Regions from separate parts of the Lysinibacillus sp. RS10 genome, predicted to be linked through region 1. Evidence: riboswitches for the same ligand, from Rfam matches in the RefSeq annotation. Region 1 holds a riboswitch; each other region holds the start of a gene.
The links. A riboswitch is a leader RNA that binds a small molecule or an ion and turns the genes downstream of it on or off. The one in region 1 is predicted to bind S-adenosylmethionine.
Positions count from the first base shown of each region.

Region 2: it holds a riboswitch for S-adenosylmethionine, as region 1 does, so the genes downstream of both, metK (methionine adenosyltransferase) here and ACB089_RS02110 (bifunctional homocysteine S-methyltransferase/methylenetetrahydrofolate reductase) in region 1, are expected to answer to the same signal.
Region 3: it holds a riboswitch for S-adenosylmethionine, as region 1 does, so the genes downstream of both, ACB089_RS00695 (cyclase family protein) here and ACB089_RS02110 (bifunctional homocysteine S-methyltransferase/methylenetetrahydrofolate reductase) in region 1, are expected to answer to the same signal.
Region 4: it holds a riboswitch for S-adenosylmethionine, as region 1 does, so the genes downstream of both, ACB089_RS16285 (YezD family protein) here and ACB089_RS02110 (bifunctional homocysteine S-methyltransferase/methylenetetrahydrofolate reductase) in region 1, are expected to answer to the same signal.

Region 1 is NZ_CP167122.1:393,840-397,002, forward strand. Features, by position in the region: gene ACB089_RS02105 (protoporphyrinogen oxidase) at 92-1,480, shown strand; SAM riboswitch class I at 1,608-1,707, shown strand; gene ACB089_RS02110 (bifunctional homocysteine S-methyltransferase/methylenetetrahydrofolate reductase) at 1,796-3,163, shown strand, end outside.
Region 2 is NZ_CP167122.1:1,021,233-1,024,395, forward strand. Features, by position in the region: gene pckA (phosphoenolpyruvate carboxykinase (ATP)) at 1-70, opposite strand, end outside; SAM riboswitch class I at 818-935, shown strand; gene metK (methionine adenosyltransferase) at 1,302-2,498, shown strand; gene ACB089_RS05370 (gamma carbonic anhydrase family protein) at 2,672-3,163, opposite strand, start outside.
Region 3 is NZ_CP167122.1:114,580-117,742, forward strand. Features, by position in the region: gene ACB089_RS00690 (DedA family protein) at 1-479, shown strand, start outside; gene ACB089_RS00695 (cyclase family protein) at 532-1,269, opposite strand; SAM riboswitch class I at 1,388-1,491, opposite strand; gene ACB089_RS00700 (hypothetical protein) at 1,655-2,053, opposite strand; gene ACB089_RS00705 (SMI1/KNR4 family protein) at 2,194-2,745, shown strand; gene ACB089_RS00710 (MFS transporter) at 2,818-3,163, opposite strand, start outside.
Region 4 is NZ_CP167122.1:3,173,428-3,176,590, forward strand. Features, by position in the region: gene ACB089_RS16275 (VOC family protein) at 1-291, opposite strand, end outside; gene ACB089_RS16280 (flavin reductase family protein) at 517-1,005, shown strand; gene ACB089_RS16285 (YezD family protein) at 1,304-1,459, opposite strand; SAM riboswitch class I at 1,529-1,624, opposite strand; gene ACB089_RS16290 (phosphopantothenoylcysteine decarboxylase) at 1,956-2,630, opposite strand; gene ACB089_RS16295 (LysR family transcriptional regulator) at 2,817-3,163, opposite strand, start outside.

The DNA.
Region 1 (3,163 bases):
CCATTTTTGCTAAATTTGTAAAGTGTTTTGCGTAATTTTTAGGTAAAAAAGTTTATACTGAATAAAGAACTAAAAATAGGGGCGGTTTAACATGAAAACAGTTGTTGTATTAGGTGGCGGAATTACAGGATTGTGTACAATGCATTATTTGCAACGTCAAATTCGAGAGAAAAACCTAGATGTAAAGCTTGTGCTCGTTGAAAAAAATACATATCTAGGTGGCAAGCTACACTCAGCGTATGAACAAGGCTTTATCCTGGAAACAGGAGCAGATTCCATTGTTGCACGTCATAAAGGTGTTTTAGAGTTAGTAGAGGAACTTGATTTTAAACAGAATCTTGTTTATAACGAAACTGGTATTTCGTATATTTATACAAATAATGAGTTACATGCTATCCCAACAGACTCGACGTTCGGTATTCCAATGAGCTTATCATCTCTTGAGGAAAGCACACTTGTATCGGAAGAAGGGAAAAAAGCAGCATTAAAGGATTTAACAATGCCAAATGAAGGGTTTACAAAGGAAAGCTCTATTGGGGAATTTTTAACGTATTATTTAGGTGAGGAGCTTGTCCAAAATCAAATAGCACCAGTACTTGCAGGTGTATATTCGGGAGATTTAAATCAACTTTCAATTGCTTCCACTTTACCGTATTTAATCGATTATAAAAATGATTACGGTAGTATTATTAAAGGTTTCGATGCAAACAGAGAGCAATTTGTGAAAGCTGCTAATAAAAAATTTATTTCATTTAAAAATGGTTTATCGTCACTAATTGAACGACTTGAAGAATCTTTAACAGATGTAGAAATTGTGAAAGGAATTGCTACGACTAGTGTTAAAAAGCAGGAGAATCAATATATCGTTACTTTAGCAAACGATAAAATGATTGAAGCAGATCATGTTGTTTTAGCACTTCCTAACGATTCGGTACAAAACTTATTGCAAGATGAATCATTGAACCGCTATTTTGGTCAATTCAATACTGCATCAGCCATTACGATTTATTTAGGATTTGACGTACCCGATCATAGATTACCAGCAGATGGAACAGGCTATATTGTGTCACATAATTCCGATGTTATATGTAATGCAGCAACGTGGACAAGTCGCAAGTGGAAGCACACCTCTGCAGAAGGGAAATTACTTGTACGACTTTTTTATAAGAGCATTAACCCTGCGTATGAGAGATTGCGTATGATGACAGATGAAGAATTAGCAGCTGTAGCCTTAGAGGATGTTAGAAAAAGCTTGGGGATTGAGGAAAAACCAACTGTTGTCGATGTGACAAAATGGATTGATCAAATGCCGAAGTATGACTTGGCACATCGTGAGGCGTTGCAAGGTCTAGTGCAAGAGCTTGAGAACAACTATCCCAATTTATTAATAGCAGGATGCTCTTATTTTGGAGTAGGCATAGGTGCTTGTATTCAAAACGGGAAAAAAATTGGTGAGGAACTTGCTGAAAAACTATTGTAATTGTTTGATAAAAATCAAAATATAATATTTTTTTCGTAGAAAATATCTTTTGTTCAGTGAAATAGTCTTGACTCTATCGTTCGTAAACGATATGATTCTTTTAATTATTTAAAAAATTCATACTACATTCTTATCAAGAGAAGCTGAGGGACTGGCCCTATGAAGCTTCAGCAACCAACTTTTTGTCAGGTGCTAAATCCAGAAGACCAATGTGTCGAAGATGAGAAGGAAAACAATTACGAAACGTTAAAGCCTTCTTTTTTTGAAAGAAGGCTTTTTTTTTATTTTAAAGATAAGGGAAGAGAGGCTAGTTTTATGGGATTGCTTGAAAAGTTAAAAACGAATGTTCTTACAGCAGATGGTGCAATTGGTACGGTTTTGTACGGCTATGGCTTGGAGTACTGCCATGAGGAAATGAATGTTCAGAGACCAGAATTAATTGAAAAGATTCATAGAGAGTATATAGCAGCTGGAGCCGACATTATTCAAACAAACACTTATGGAGCTAATGCCATAAAATTAGCTCGCTATGGATTAGAATCACGTGTGCAGCAGTTTAATGAAGCTGCTATTACGATTGCCAAACGAGCGGCGGCAGATGGTGGACAATTTGTCTTGGGTACTATTGGAGGAATCCGTGGTATTCGAAAGAGTGATGCAACGTTAGAGGAAATTCTAGCAACGGTTGAAGAGCAAACAACTGTTTTACTTGCGGGAAATCCAGATGGTCTTTTGCTTGAAACCTATTATGATTTTGAAGAGCTGACAGCAACTTTAACAATGCTACGAGCTAAAACGAAATTACCGATTATTGCGCAAGTTTCTATGCACGAACCAGGCATTTTGCAAAATGGAATGAGTTTAAACGCCGCTTTACATAAACTTGAAGCGCTAGGTGCTGATATCGTAGGTGTTAACTGTCGCTTAGGCCCGCACCATACTATTCAAGCATTTGAAGGTGTAGAGCTTCCTGAAAAGGCATTTATGTCAGCGTATCCGAATGCATCTCTTCTTGATTTGGAGGATGGCCGTGTCGTTTATGAATCTGAGGCAGATTATTTTGGGCGAGCAGCTGTAGCACTTCGTGATCAGGGAGTGCGTTTAATAGGTGGTTGCTGTGGTACGACACCCAAACATATTGCCGCAGTGAAAAAGTATTTAGAGGCGCTATCTCCAGTTGAGGAAAAGCACGCAAAGCCAGAAAAAATCGCAGTTTTACGTGAGGCAGAGCCGCCAAGTTATGAGCCATTACATGTAAAAGTAAAACGAGAACGCTCAGTTATCGTGGAGTTAGATACTCCTAGACATTTAGAAATTGAAGGCTTTATTGAAGGTGCCGAAAAATTATATAAAGCTGGCGCAGATGTAGTCATGATGGCTGATAATTCACTGGCATCGCCAAGGATTAGTAATATTGCGATGGGTGCCCTATTAAAAGAAGTCCATGGGGTACGCCCATTGACACATATAACATGCCGAGATCGTAATTTAATTGGTCTTCAATCACATTTAATGGGATTAAATGCACTTGGGATTCATGATATTTTAGCGGTTACTGGAGATCCGACAAAGGTAGGTGATTTCCCAGGGGCGACTAGCGTTTATGACGTATCTTCAATGGAACTAATCCAATTAATAAAACAGTTAAATGAAGGTGTATCGTTCTCAGGGAAACCACTTCGT
Region 2 (3,163 bases), 630 kb from region 1:
AAAGTTGAACATTAATGTTACCGCCGTTTAATAATTCCTTCAGTTCGTTTGCAATTTCTACTGAATTCATCGATTAAATACCATCCTTTTTTATAGTATTCCCTTGAGTCTGGGGAGATTTTCTTAATTTCAAAAATAGTATAACACAATTGCTTAAATAATCTATACTAATTCAGAAATTATTTTTTAGATTTTATTACTTTTCAAGAAAACGACAAAAAGTTAATTTATTCGCTTTAAGAATGCTTTTTACCCTATTTATAATCAAGTGATTACACAACCACTTTCGACAAGTTGAATCGCGTTTGGGAAGCTTTTGACCAACATGAGGTTCGCACAGGATGTCAAATTTTTAGCTGGTTTTTATCAGTTGGAGTTTGTCACCGACTGAAAAGGGGGCATAACTATTTTCATCCACCACATAATGAGATGGCATTCTTCCGTAGCTGACGATCTACTTTCGCCACAAAAAACATTTGTCGAATGAAGATTAAAGGGTCACACATATGTTAACACATGATGTGAGGTGGAGAGTAGGGATTATTTTGGGCTTATCACCAAAAGTTAGGATACGTTTGTTGAAACTATTACCATGTCGTTATGGTAATAAGCCTCTGTGCTTCAAATTATAGCATAATCCAAATGTTAAGTGTTTTGATTCCTTGTGTATTCCATAGTTTTTAACTTCTTTCAGCAGATAATTTTTGTACTGAAAGCGTAGCGGACACAATTATGGCGAGGCATAATTGGTAAGGGATAAAGCAAAAATATTTGACAACGTTCGACCTTTTACGTATTATGAGATATTGAACGGATACTCTTATCCCGAGCTGGTGGAGGGTCAGGCCCTGTGAAACCCGGCAACCTGCATGAACTATTTCACGACATGCGTTGGTGCCAACCTGATGCAAGGGTAAGCCCTTGAACGATAAGAGTGAAAGGTTACGAAGTCATTATTTCCTTTCCTCATGTTAAGTAAGCGTGAGAAAAGGATTTTTTTTATTGTAAAAAACGAATGTAAAGGTAAGTATGTGTAATCCTTTCCTTATTATAATGACGGATCTTTCGAAAATCCTCGTGTTAAAAGCGGCAACTGTTTTTTTTGTACGAAAGTGAAACGACAGCAACAGGTTGTTTTTGTGCGAAAGTGAAACGACAGCAACAGGTTGTTTTTTGTGCGAAAGTGAAACGACAGCAACAACGGCTTGAGAGTTCAATCCTTAGGAACGGACTTGACATGGGTAATGAGTACCGTATTCATTCACAAATTTTATTTGTAAGAGTAATAGGAGGAAAACTAAATGACAAACCGTCGATTGTTTACATCAGAGAGTGTAACAGAAGGACATCCAGACAAAATTTGTGACCAAATTTCGGATGCCATTTTAGATGCTATTTTAGCAGAAGATCCAAATGCACGTGTAGCGTGTGAAACAACTGTAACAACAGGCTTAGTATTAGTAGCAGGAGAAATTACTACTTCTACATATGTCGATATTAAAGGTATCGTCCGTGATACTGTAGCAGAAATCGGTTATACACGTGGGAAATATGGCTTTGATGCTGAAAACCTAGCAGTACTTGTTGCGATTGGCGAGCAATCACCTGATATTGCGCAAGGTGTTGACCAAGCTTTAGAGGCGCGTGAAGGCTCTATGTCAGACGCTGACATTGAAGCAATTGGCGCAGGTGACCAAGGCTTAATGTTCGGTTATGCATGTAACGAAACACCAGAGCTTATGCCATTACCAATTAGTTTAGCGCATAAATTAGCTCGTCGTTTAACGGAAGCACGTAAATCCGGCGAACTTGCATATTTACGTCCAGATGGAAAAACGCAAGTAACGGTTGAATATGATGAAAATAATGTACCAGTGCGCGTAGATACGATTGTAATTTCAACACAGCACGACGAAGAAGCGACGCTTGAACAAATTCAAGCAGATATAAAAGAATTCGTTATTGCTCCGGTTGTGCCAAATGAATTACTAGATGCTAATACTAAATATTTCATCAACCCAACTGGCCGTTTCGTAATAGGTGGTCCAAAAGGGGATGCTGGTCTAACAGGACGTAAAATCATCGTTGATACATACGGTGGCTATGCGCGTCATGGTGGAGGTGCTTTCTCTGGTAAGGACGCAACTAAGGTGGACCGTTCAGCGGCATATGCAGCACGCTATGTGGCAAAAAATATCGTAGCGGCAGGCTTAGCAGAACGTGCTGAAGTACAACTTGCTTATGCAATCGGTGTTGCTCAACCAGTATCTATTGCTGTAGATACATTTGGGACAGGCAAAGTTAAGGAAAGTGATATCGTAGAATGGGTACGCGAGCTATTCGATTTACGCCCAGCAGGGATTATAAAAATGCTTAATCTTCGTCGTCCTATTTATAAGCAAACTGCAGCATATGGTCATTTCGGTCGTACGGACTTAAATGTACCTTGGGAACAAACAGATAAAGCTGACGCATTAATGGAAAAAGCAGGATTATAAATAGTTTAGCTAAAACAATGCAGAAGCTGTAAAATTATTTTAACTCATTTCAGCGGGTGTCCAAACATCCGCTGAAATAGTTTTATCCAAAAAAATAGCTTCTAATTACAACTAAGTATGGCTTGGTTGTCCAAAAATACGAGGAACTGCTTCGATGTAATTGAAATAGCTATTTATATTTTTGTTTGAAGAGATTTATAGTATTGACCTTTTTCTGCATATTCACGTACGATGCGTTCCATATCTTCTTTATCTTCAGCATTTAATTCTCGTACAACCTTTGCTGGACGACCTAATGCTAAGCTATTCGGAGGAATGACTTTGCCTGGAGGTACAAGACTACCCGCCCCGATGAATGCACCCTCTCCAATCTCTGCTCCGTCTAATACTATTGAGCCCATACCTATTAAGGCATTTTTACGAATCGTACAGCTATGTAAAGTTACTTGATGTCCGACTGTTACTTCATCTTCAATAATGAGTGGATATTTAGGGCTTTGATGTAAACAACAAAGGTCTTGAATACTAACTCGTTTTCCGATAATTGTTGGTGATACATCACCTCGAATTACTGTGTTAAACCAAATTGTCGTTTCAGCATCTATTGTAACGTCACCAGTAACGGTTGCATAATCGGCAATAAAAACAGATGGATCGATCTTTGG
Region 3 (3,163 bases), 280 kb from region 1:
GGTATAGCGTATATCGAGAAACTCTCTCGCATATTCCAGCTCTAATCAGCGCTGTGGTAGGTGCGGCAGGGGGAATTACCTTAAGCTACTATATAGGCTATAGATTCGGGCTACCATTATTGCGAAAATACGGTCCAAAAATCCATATTACTGAACAGAAAATTGACGTTACTAAAAAATTATTTGCAAAAATAGGACCGATATTATTAGTAGTCGGGTATTTTATTCCTGGTGTACGTCATCTAACAGCATATATTGCGGCTATTAATAATTATCCTTTTAAAAAGTTTGCTTTCTTTGCTTATACGGGAGCAATTATATGGACATTTACTTTTATTACCTTAGGAGAAGTACTTGGGGAGGAATGGCGTTATGTTGGGTTATATTTATCCCGCTACAGTATGTATCTTATAGCATTGTTCATCATAATAATTTTGATCGTTTATTTTATTTTTAAAAAAAGGAATTCACCTAAATAAAAAGGGTCTGAATCAATACCTATCATGGATTGATTCAGACCTATTGCTATTTTTAAGGCACTATTGCAAATGAACGCACAGGGAATCCAGAGGCCTTTTCAGGTTTTGGTACAATATTGAAAATAACAGCACCTTTAGGAGGTAACTTATCCAAATTTGTCATAAGCTCAATTTGGTAAGTATCTTGCTCAAGCACAAAATATTCGCCATCTAACTTACCGTTTTTACGAAAATCAGCTGCTGCATCCGTATCAAAAGTTTCGTGACCAATAGCACTAACTTTTCGTTCGTTGAATAAAAATTGTAATGCTTCTAATCCCCAGCCAGGAATATGATTATTACCATCTGCATCTTTGTTGCTGAAAGCCTCTTTATCTGGCCAACGTTTACTCCAATCAGTACGAAGCGCAACAAAGGTACCTGCTTCAATTTCCCCGTATTCAGCCTCAAAGTCAAGAATATCTTGGATACTTAATGCGTAGTCGTTATTCAATTCGGCTGCCTTAGATTGATCAATAACGATCAGTGGTAGGACTAGTTCTTTTAACGCCAATTCGTCTAAAAAGCGTGTATCTCGCACAAAATGGATAGGTGGATCGATATGTGTTCCATATTGCCCAGGGAAAGAGAATTGTTGCGCAAAGAAACCATCCTCATGGGAAAATAATGTTTCAAATTTTGCATCATCAAACATAAAGAAATGAGGTGAATTAGGACCAAATGTATGTGTTAAATCTATCCATTCTTTCGATTTCAATAGTTGAAGTGCTTGTAAAAGGTCGTTTGTCATAATATTTTCCTGCTTTCTTGTAATTATTTTTGGATGCTTAGACTTTGTTTACTAGCGAAAATAAAAAAGAGCCCTCCTTGTAGAAAGAGGACCCTTGTGCAAAGCAACTAAGTAAGTCTTCTCATCTTCAAGGCTGATTTCGCCAATTGGAATTAGCACCATACCTATAGGCTGGTTGCTGAGACATCATAGGGCCAATCCCTCCGTCTCTCTTGATAAGAAAAAATATAAGAATTTTCAGAAATAGATTACGAATACTTTAGCATATTTATTTATAGTTTACAAGTCCAATAGGGATACATAGTTAAAAAATTTCCAGAACCTTCAAAGTGTCATTTATAGTAATTTAAATAGACAACACATAGTCCCCACTCTTTAGTGGATTTCACCAAGTCAAATTTACGGTTAGCTTACAACAGTCACTGTCAGTAAATAGTATACGGATTCCATCTGGTGTATAGTTAGTTTCGAATTTGATGGTAATACCTGTTGACGCAATTAATTTTTCAACTTCTGTTTTATTTGACAGTTGTGCTGCGTTCATAAGATCATGGGCAAATTGCTCGGATTCATCAATTTTATCCGTCAGTAATTGTGCTTGCTGCATAATAACCTTAATCCGTTTCGCAGAAGTCTTCAATTTATTTATATTGACGGGTGGGAATGGATTGCTGTTTGCTGGGTTCGTCGGCATTGCTAGATATCTTGAAGGTTGTTGAGTGGCCATTGCCCATGTTGGATAATAGTTAGGGTAGACAAAATACGGATAAGGATTGTAATACAACTAAATTCCTCCTATCCTATAGTTGATACCTTATCTTATGTATAAAAATGTTTTCGGTGTTAGTGACTGATGTGAAAAACCTAGTACTGTAGGGGAGTAGGGAGAAAAGATTTTACTCTGAGATAAAAAGGGGTTTAAAGATGAATATTCGTGAGTATATAAAAAAAGGTTTTGAAGTTTACTACGAGCACTATAATCAGGTTTCAGAAGATGGATTTTGCAGATGGATGCGTCCAGATGTTCCTGTTGAGATGAAATTAGCAGATATTGATGAAGAATGGTCAAGATGGAAGATGGTCCCTTCTGTAGTAACGGAAGATGATATTCAAGCTTTAGAAAAAGAGTTCGGACTTCCATTTCCTGAATGGTATAAAGCCTTTATTTCAACGTATCACCATTATTTTGATGTCATACCGGAACAAAGTGTTGATGAACCTTTAAATAACGTTAGAGATATGTATAATCCATCGTTATGTAGTTTAGGATATCTTCCGTTTTCATGGGATGAAGAGTATGGAAAAATAATTTGCATTGATTTAAATGACAATGCAGATGAAGAGACTTGTGCAATATATGAAATTGATCATGAAATTTTATTTGATGATAATGCCGATATTCAAGCGTCATTAGACTATCTATATCCAAATTTTAAGGCGTACTTTGATGCTACGTTCCTTAAATATGGTGAATAACAAAAGGAAGCCCTGGCTATTGTTAAGGCTTCCTTTCATCATTTTTATTCTAATACATACAAAGTAAGGGATCTATTGCTTCTTTCTATCAAAGATTAACCATAGGAACGTAGTAACCGCGGCAATCATCACCATACCGAATCCGTATATAGGAGTATGAGCTAATGATTGGTGGCGAACAATGATTCCTCCAATGTACGATCCTAGAAAAATACCAATGTTAAAGGCTGAAATATTTAATGCTGAAGCCATTGAAATAGCTGATGGTATATATTTTTCTGAAAGCTGAACGGCATAAAGCTGTAATCCCGGTACATTCATAAACATAAATAGCCCCATCATAAAGACCATTATTAATCCAACGATTGATGATTCTAAAAAGAAGTTGATGCCGAGTAGTGCTAATGCTAAGCCTATA
Region 4 (3,163 bases), 2.4 Mb from region 1:
TTCAATATTTTTTGTACGTAATGCAATTCGTGAAAATCCATAATGCTCCTGCGCCCGCTTAAACGTATAGTGTAGGGAATAAGGCAATTCCGCTGCATTTTCAAATAAATGACGATCATAAATTGCTATTTGCTCAATATAGTTTAATCCAAAGTAGCTTAGCGCATTATATGTCCCCCACATTGTGTGTTGACCGCCGTTAACTGTATGGATATTACGTTTGTTTAAAAAAACCTTTGCATTGTCTGGTGATTGAACTTGATGAACTAGATGGTCAAAATATAAAGTCATGACTACCCCCCTTTTTTCTCCCACCATTATATACTTTACCTGTTAGTTTTGTTGGTTTAAAATAAAATTAAGAATATTCAATTTGTTAAGAAGTTGCTATATTTTATGCTAACTATTTCAAGATGCTCAGCAAGGAAGTTACTATTTGCTGATCATCAAAGAAAAAAGTTTTTCATTTAGGTAAATCGATGTTATATTCACATAAAATAACAAGAGGTGATTAGAATGACAGACAAAGTAGCTGCTTTTAAACTAGCATTGGGTAATTATCCAACAGGCGTTACGGTTGTCACAGCTTGTAATGACGCTGATGAACCTATTGGCTTAACTGTCAATTCCTTTGCGTCAGTTTCCATAGATCCACTGCTTATTTTATGGTCGCTCGATAAAAAATCACAGCTTCATCCATATTTTACAGCAGCTAAAAAGTTCGCTGTGAATATTTTAGCGAGCAATCAAGAACATTTATGTACACTATTTTCAAGTAAAATCCCAGATCGTTTTGCTCAGGCAAAGTGGTCAACTTCCGTTCATGGTCTACCGGTTTTACACGATACTGTAGCCACTTTACAATGCACAACCTTTCAACAAATCGATGCAGGAGACCATACGATATTTATTGGGCAGGTCCTAGCCATTGATCATGCACAAAAGGAGCCCCTACTCTATCATCGTAGACATATTGGGGAAATCCCTAAAAGTTTTTATAGCTAAGATACTATCTCATAAGCAATTAGAATTGACTACATGTAAAAACAGGATGGTTCATCGTAATCCTCCTGTTTTTTTGTATCATAAACAATTGCTGAAGATTGAGCCATATGATGAAACGCTATTAATGTCGATATCTTAAAGAAGAATGTTCAATTTTAACGGAGATACTGCACAGCAGGACCTCTACAATAATCCAGCACCTCTGGCTAACTTCCAAAAAAAGCCACAAATAAGCAAAGAAAATAATCCCTGCTTTCTTTGTGGCCTTCAAATATCTAGCAAACTGACATCCTATTATTTACTTTTTCTGTGGAAATCTCTGCTTTTCAAGTCTGTTAATCTGAACAATGACACCGTCTTGAATCGTAATGTTCACTTCTCCATATTCTAAATTCTGAATGGCCTTTGCAATTGCCTCTAGCTTTTTGTCATCGATCTTTGCCTGTTGAGTCATCCGATACACCCCTTCTTTTTACATACTTTTTGTACATAAGAGGCCAACGCATCAAATTGATTTATAGCCCCCTTATCTCTCAGATAGCCCTGTTGGATTTGGCACCTACACTATTGGTTGCCGAGGCTTCATTGGGCCAAGTCCCTCCACCTCTCTCGATAAGAGTATTATGTTTCTTGGAAATAATTCTATAATTCAGAAAACCTATTGTCAATATAAATATTACAATTCCTAGTCGAATACTTTGTAATTAAGTAAAAAGGATTATTTAAAGTTCGAATATTTTAGTTAAGACGTTTATTTTCCTTGAAGCTTACTATACACAAGTTATTTTATTCCGTATTAAAAGGCAGTATTACTCCCACCATTCACTTATTACAGAATGAAATGCATTTTCAGAAAACCTAACGCATACAACTTCTTTTTAAATATTCACTAAATAATTTAAACAAAACAAAAAAACTGTGCAGATCATTTTCTCTACACAGTTTTCACTTTACGTATTTTGTAAAAAATCTATTAATGCTTTCGCTGTTTGTTGCTTGCCCACTACCTTTGTTGGTTCGCCTTTAGCTGGTACAATCCAATGTGGCTCATCTCCACCATATAATGACTGCGAGCTATTTGCTACCATAAACTGAGCGTTAGCCGATTCCATCCGTAGACGTGCGCGAGACAGTAAAAATTCCTCATCATCTGTTGCCTCGAGTTTAAAGCCCACTAAAGTAACATTCGGTTGCCACTCTTTTATCTGACCTAATACTTTAGGTGCCTTTTTAAAGTGAATGATAGGTGGCTCGTCAGATGGCATTTTACCTGCTTCCTCCATTAAATTTCCGGATTGGTCATATACTTTATCAATGAGCCAATCTGAGCCAGCTGCCGCCATAATAACGATATCCACCTGTTCTTCCTGAACAGCCTGTCGAACTTTCTCGCCTAAATCCTCTATACCTTCAAATCGAATGGTACGCATTTTATCTTTGTTTGTCGGAAGTTGTGCGAAATAACCATGCATATACAAGACGTTAGCTTCAGCCGCTAGTGCCGCCTCAGCTAAATAACAGCCCATCGACCCTTTTGATAAATTCGTATGCCCTCGCACACGGTCCCATTTTTCAAGCGTTCCCCCACTTGTAATGAGTACGGTCTTACCTCGTAATGTCCCCATACACTCACCTTTTTTCTAAAAAATATACAAATACTATTTTAACTTAAGGATATGTTAAGCTTCAATGTTGTTTTTATAGGGCATATTGCTCTTCTCTATAAGTTAGCTCAAAATTTTTGGATCATCACCATAACGTGTAGTTGATTTCCGTTCCGACTGGGTACAACTTTCGGTGATGAGCTAAAATTATTCCATATTTTGTTCTTTCAACCAGGTTTTTAATATTTCCGCAAATTTTTTGGTCACGGGTGATGCCTGGTGTTTCATTGCTATTCCAATTGTACGATAACCACCTTGTTTTAAAGGAATGGCTTTTATCGTAGTAGGCAAGTTATTCGTAACTAATTTCGGTAAAATACTAATGCCAAGCTGGTGAGAAATCATCGAAATTATCCCTACCTCTTCTGATAGTTCGAAACGAATATTTGGCTTTACGTGATATTGCTCTAAAAGTACTTTTACATCATTTGTCCCTTTATAAGAAGTCATGATAAATGGCATGTCTTCTAATTCCACTATATCAATTTCTGTTT